Regions from separate parts of the Streptomyces rectiverticillatus genome, predicted to be linked through region 1. Evidence: riboswitches for the same ligand, from Rfam matches in the RefSeq annotation. Region 1 holds a riboswitch; the other holds the start of a gene.
What was found. A riboswitch is a leader RNA that binds a small molecule or an ion and turns the genes downstream of it on or off. The one in region 1 is predicted to bind cyclic di-AMP.
Positions count from the first base shown of each region.

Region 2: another riboswitch for cyclic di-AMP. It lies ahead of FGW37_RS03295 (C40 family peptidase); the one in region 1 lies ahead of FGW37_RS03955 (C40 family peptidase).

Region 1 is NZ_CP040752.1:992,040-995,237, reverse strand. Features, by position in the region: gene FGW37_RS03965 (helix-turn-helix domain-containing protein) at 1-475, opposite strand, end outside; gene FGW37_RS03960 (ATP-binding protein) at 758-1,195, shown strand; gene FGW37_RS03955 (C40 family peptidase) at 1,343-1,813, opposite strand; cyclic di-AMP (ydaO/yuaA leader) riboswitch at 1,818-2,002, opposite strand; gene FGW37_RS03950 (urease subunit gamma) at 2,733-3,035, shown strand; gene FGW37_RS03945 (urease subunit beta) at 3,052-3,198, shown strand, end outside.
Region 2 is NZ_CP040752.1:843,638-846,835, forward strand. Features, by position in the region: gene FGW37_RS03290 (S1 family peptidase) at 1-692, shown strand, start outside; gene FGW37_RS03295 (C40 family peptidase) at 829-1,302, opposite strand; cyclic di-AMP (ydaO/yuaA leader) riboswitch at 1,307-1,469, opposite strand; gene FGW37_RS03300 (carboxylate-amine ligase) at 1,825-2,907, shown strand; gene FGW37_RS03305 (sodium/calcium exchanger protein) at 2,944-3,198, opposite strand, start outside.

The DNA.
Region 1 (3,198 bases):
GCACCAGCTCCTCGACCTGCTCCGGCGCAGGGTCGCCGAGGGCCGCGCGGGTCACGGCGCGGGCGTAGTCCGGCGTCTGCAGCAGGCCGGGCACCACGGTGGTCTCCAGGGTGCTTAACCGCGAGGCCTCCGACTCCAGGCTGATGAAGTCGAGATAGGCGGGCGGCAGCCGGTCGCGGTAGGCGTACCACCAGCCGCGCCGGGCCCCCGCGCCCTCGCCCGGTTCGGTGGACCCCGCGCCGCACAGCGCCCCCAGCAGCGCGCGCAGCTCGGCGTCGGCGACCCCGTAGGCGTCCAGCAGCCGGGCCACGTCCGCCGGTTTCACGCCACTGCTGCCCGTCTCGATCCGGCTGACCTTCGACTGGTGCCAGCCCACCGCGCGCGCGGCCTCCAGGCTCGTCAGCCCGGCCAGTTCGCGCTGGCGGCGCAGCTCCGCACCCAGCTTGCGGCGGCGTACCGCCGGTCCGTACCGCATTGGCCCTCCCCTGGGTCACTGTCGTTGTCATACGTCAGTGTCAATAGCCCAGTGTGCCGTGTGAATCCGGTCGCTCGTCGTAGAGTTCACTGCTTCGGGCGACAGATATATGCATATCTTGGGGGATCGCTCCCATCACAGGCGTTATCAGTGGCAGTCTGTCGCGCAGAGCCGTCCGAGGCCGCTCATGCCCCCCACGACTTACGGCACGCTTCCCGACTTTTCCGTGGCAGTGCACCGGAGTCCGGTCTCGGCGGGACCTCGGCTGAAAGGGCCATCGCCATGGCAGACCACCAAGAAGCCACCGTCACGCTGCCGAGCGCCCCCGCCTCGGTCTCCACGGCGCGCCGCTACGTCGCGGAGGTGCTGGCGGACTGGGGGCTTCCGGGCGGGACGGACACCTCCGAGACCGTGCGCCTGATCGTCTCCGAGCTCGCGACCAACGCCGTGCAGCACACCCGGGGACAGTCGCCCACCTTCACCGTGGACGTCCGCCTCGACCGCGATCAGCATCTGCGCATCGGCGTCACCGACAGCCACCCGCGCTTCCCCCGGCGGCTGCCCGCCGCGGTCCAGCAGGACAACGGCCGCGGCATGGTGATCATCCGCTGTCTCACCGCTGAGCACGGGGGGCGGCTGTTCTGCACGCCGACCTCCGACGGCGGCAAGACGGTGTGGATCTCCCTCCCCTGGACCGCGCCGGTCAGCGCAGAGCGCTGAACTCCCCTCCGGCCGGCCAGGCCCCCCGCACGCGGTGCGGGGGGCCTCGGGCCTCTTCGGGCCCTCGTGCGGGGAGTTACGGCGAGTTGCGGGGAGCCGTGTCACCGGGCCTTCCGGGGGCTCCGGGGGCGGGCCGGTGACGCCGGGTCAGCCGACCCGGCCGTAGCGGACGCTGTTGGTCCAGATCCGCTCCAGCCGGACGACCGCGCCCGTCTTGGGTGCGTGCCAGATGCGGCCGTCCCCGTTGTATATCCCCACGTGGTAGATCCCGCGCCCGGAGACGAAGAAGACGAGGTCGCCGCGTTCGCGTGCGGAGCGGGGGATGTGCCGGGTGCTGTTGTACTGCTGGGCGGCGGTGCGGGGCAGGGACTTCCCGGCCCGCTTGAAGGAGTAGAGCGTCAGGCCCGAGCAGTCGAACCGGTAGGGTCCGGTCGCCCCCCACTGATACGGGGAGCCCTGCTTCGAGGCCGCGATCCGCAGTGCCTGGGTGGAGACGGTCGACGCCTCCGCCTCTGCCGCGCCGCCCGGAGCCAGCACGGTGGCCCCGACAGCGGCGAGAGTGAGGGCCGATGCGGCACCGGCCCTGGACAGCTTTGACGGACGTTTGTGCGCGCCCATGCGCTAACCCTTCGTCAGCCGCCTGTGAAGGATGACCTGTCGGGTTCGGGCAGGCGAAGGTTGCCCGGCCGCTGTCAACGGCTTCACCCCAAGGGCCGACCGCACTACTCTTGGTCGTCCCACCACTCTTGGGTCCTCCATCCCTGCCGTTGCACTGAAGTCGACCCGGCATCCCGGCGGCGGCAGGGTTCGGCGTCCACCGGGACCGCCCCGCCGGGGTGGCGGGGTCTTGTCGTCGAAGGGATCTTGGCGCAGCCGCCGTGCCGATTCCGAGCGGAACCAGGGGTATGTGAGCCTGATCACTTCTGGGCAATTCCGGTGGACGCGGGGCGATTTGGTGGTGTGCGCGCAAGCCGGCTGAGCCGCTGGCCTGCGGCGGTTCGTACCGGCCCGGGAGCAATCCGGCCGCCCGCGCCAAATCGATCACCGCGCCCCGTCTACGCCGTGATCCTTCATGGAGGGGACCGGGGTTTATCCGGGTGCGGACCCCCGGCCCTCCGGCGCACATGGCGCGGAGATCCCTTCGCCCCCGGCGCTCTGCGCCGGGGACCCGTACCGTCCGCGTCGGCATGACCCGCTCGCACCTTCCGTTCGCCTGTTTCGTACAGGCATGCGAGCCGCGGCGCCGTCGCGCCACCGCGACGACCATGGTCTGCGCCGCCCGTAGCCGGCGGTACGTGTCGTGCGGACGGACGGCCATGATCCGGCCCAGAAGATCCAGTAGATGCAGACGACAGACGGCTCCCGGGTCCATGGCCATGACAATGCAAAGAGTCAGTTAACGCGTTGGAAAAGGTTCCGCCCTAATCTGCAATCACCGGCCACCGGCCGAAGAACCCCAGGTCAACACCGTGTTGAACTCGGGTAGCGTCCCGGTGCGTCCATCCGGGACACCTGGGACGACAGTGAGGTGGGACGCATGCAACTCTCCCCGCGCGAGCAGGAACGACTGCTCCTGCACGTGGCCGCCGACGTGGCCGCCAAGCGCAAGGCCCGCGGCCTGCTCCTCAACCACCCCGAGGCGGTGGCCCTGATCACGGTCCACGTCCTCGAAGGCGCCCGGGACGGCCGCACGGTTGCCGAGCTGATGTCCTCCGGGCGCAGGGTGCTCACCCGCGACGACGTCATGGAGGGCATCCCCGAGATGCTCCACGACGTCCAGGTCGAGGCCACCTTCCCCGACGGCACCAAGCTCGTCACCGTCCACGAACCGATCTGCTGACGGGGGAGGACCCGCGATGATCCCCGGAGAAATCCTGTACGCCGCCGAGCCCGTGGCCCTCAACCAGGGGCTGCACCGCACCCGGCTCACCGTGCTCAACGCCGCCGACCGCCCGGTGCAGGTCGGCTCGCACTACCACTTCGCCGAGGCCAACCCCGGCCTC
Region 2 (3,198 bases), 150 kb from region 1:
TCAACAAGGTCGTCGTCACCGCCGACAGCACGGTCACGGGCGCCCGGCAGGACCGGCTCGACAAGGCCGTCGCACGGCTCGGCGACAAGGTCGCGGTCAAGAGAACGGCAGGGAAGTTCCGTCCGCTCATCGCGGGCGGCGACGCGATCTGGGGCAGCGGCGTGCGCTGCTCGCTGGGCTTCAACGTCACCAAGGGCGGCAAGCCGTACTTCCTCACGGCCGGGCACTGCGGCAACGCCTCGCGGACCTGGTCCGCGACCCAGGGCGGCGCCCAGATCGGCGTCGTCGAGAGCTCGTCCTTCCCCGGCCACGACTACGCGCTCGTCCGCTACACCTCCACCATCGCCCACCCGAGCGCGGTGGACCTCTACAACGGCGGCACGCAGAACATCAGCAAGGCCGGGGAGGCCGTCGTCGGCGAGAAGGTGCAGCGCAGCGGCAGCACCACCCGGGTCCACGGCGGTGAGGTCACCGCCCTCGACGTGACCGTCAACTACGAGGAGGGGGCGGTCGAGGGCATGATCGGCACCTCGGTCTGCGCCGAACCGGGCGACAGCGGCGGCGCCCTCTTCGACGGTGCCACCGCCCTCGGCCTCACCTCGGGCGGCAGCGGCGACTGCTCCGGCGGCGGAGAGACGTTCTTCCAGCCCGTACCGGCAGCACTGCAGGCGTACGGGGCCCAGTTGCCCTGAGGCGGGGCACCGGCCTGACGCACTGCGGTCCTGACGCACTGCGGTGACGCACTCCTCCGGGGAGCCCTTCACAGGTTCCCCGGAGGTCTCCGGGCCGGGGTGGGTCGCCCCGGCCCGGTCAGTCCGGTCAGTCCGGTCAGTTGACCCGGCCGTACCAGACGCTGTTGGACCAGATCTTCTCCAGCCGGACGGTCGTGCCCGGCTTGGGCGAGTGCCAGATCTTGTTGTTACCCGCGTAGATCCCGACGTGGTAGACGTTGCTTCCCGAGTGGAAGAAGACCAGGTCGCCCGTCTGGCGGGAGCCGGCGGAGATGTGCCGGGTCTTGTTGTACTGCGCGGCCGCGGTGCGCGGCAGGGTCTTGCCGGCCTTCTTGAACGAGTAGAGCGTGAGGCCCGAGCAGTCGAACCGGTTGGGGCCGGCGGCGCCGTACTGGTAGGGGGAGCCCTGCTTGGAGGCCGCGACCTTCAGGGCGGCGGCGCCCGGAGTGGCCGCGCTCGCCTCGGCCGACATTCCGGGGAGGAGCATCGACGCGGTCACGGTGGCCGCGGTGACCACCGAAGCGGCGCCGGCGCGGGACATGAGCGTGGATATGCCAGGGAACGCAGACATGCCAAAACCCTTCGTCATCCGCCTGCGAAAGATGACCTGTCGGGTTCGGGCTGTCGAAGTTGCCCGGCCACCTGAAATGGCTTCACCCCAAGGACCACCGCCATCGTGGTCCGCCGTGCTCGGGTCTCCCGCTCCTGCCGATCCATTCGTTTCTGCTCCGCACCCGGTACGGCGGCAGGACTCGGCGTCCGCCCGGGTCGCCCGCCTCGGTGACGGGATCTTGTTGTTCGCTGCACGATCCTGCATCACGGGCCGCCGGAATTCGGAGCCGAAAGGTGCTTCTGTGAACTTCTTCACTTCACGGCGATCCCTGGAACCGGGGTGTTACCCGGCATCACCGGTAACCGGTAATCCCCTTTATCAAAAGGGCGTTGAAGAACTGATTCGAGTCATCCCGGCGGTGCGGAAAAGTCGAGGTGGCGAGGGCCGCAGCAGGGCGTCGGTAGGGCGTCTTTGCGTCAGAAAGCCGTGGCGGCGGGCTCCGTGCGGTTCGCTTCGGGAGCGCGAGGGTAGCCCTACGGCATGCTCACCCTAGGGATCGAGGAGGAGTATCTTCTGCTCGACCCGGCCACCGCACTGCCGGTACCCCTGGCCGACGAGGTCCGGGCGGCGGTCGACCTGGAACCGGTCGTGAACGAGCGGGAGATTCAGGCGGAGCTGTTGCAGGCCCAGGTGGAAGTCGCCACTCCGGTCTGCGCCGATCTCGCCGAGGCCAGCCGGCACCTGCTGCGGCTGCGCCATGCGGTGAGCTCCGCCGCCAAGCGGTCCGGCTGCCGGATCGCCGCCTGCGGTACGGCGCCGTGCTCGGGGCCCGAGCGCATCCCGGTCACCGGCAATCCGCGCTATCTGGCGATGCGGATCCGTGCCGCCCAGCTCGTGGACGAGCAGTTCGTCCACGGGATGCACGTCCATGTCGCCATCCCCGACCGCGAGATGGGCGTCGCGGTCCTCAACCGGGTGCGGCCCTGGCTGCCCGTCCTGGTCGCCATGGCGGGCAACTCCCCGCTGTGGAACGGCCTCGACACCGGCTTCTCCAGCTGGCGGACCGTGGTCTACAGCCGCTGGCCGGTCAGCGGACCGCCCCCGTACTTCGACGGCCTCGCGGACTACGAGGCGCGCATCCAGGCGCTGTTGACGGCCGGGGCGATCGAGGACCGGGGCCAGCTCTACTGGCAGGCACGGCTGTCGGACCGCTATCCCACGATCGAGGTGCGCTGCCTGGACGTCCAGCTGCGCGCCGACGACGCCGTCATGTTCGCGGGCATCGTCCGCGGGCTGGTCGCCACCGCCATCCGCGACGAGAAGGCCGGGCGGCCCCCGACGCCCTGCCTGCCGGAGCTGCTGGCCGCGGCGAACTGGCACGCCGCCCGGCACGGGCTCGACGGGGTCCTCGTGGACCCCGCGGGCCGGCGCCACGGCGCGGACGAGGTCGTCCGCAGCCTGCTCGCCTACATAGGGCAGTCACTGGAGGAGTCGGGCGACACCCGGCAGGTGAGCTCGCTGGTCAGCCGCCTGCTGCGGCGGGGCACCGGGGCGGACCGGCAGCGCCGGGCGCTGGCCACGGACGGGCTGAAGGCGGTGACGGAGCTGATCTCCGAGCCCTAGCCCACGCCGGCACCGGGCTCCTCCCGGCCCGGGAGTTCAAAAGTGCGGGTCCCCCGCGATCCGCCCGCCCAGGGCCCGGACCGTGTCCGGGAGGTAGCGCACCCGCGTCGTCAGCAGAAGGGCGGCCAGGCCCAGATAGACGTAGGTCAGCACCTCCCGGGCGTATTCGCCCGGAAGCGCGAACTGCACCGCGAAGAAGATGAGCAGGGCTGCGGCCTGCCACCGGGCGAAGCGCAGGTCCAGCAGGACGACGACGGCCAGGACGGTCTGCGCGGCCGTCAGGGCGACCTC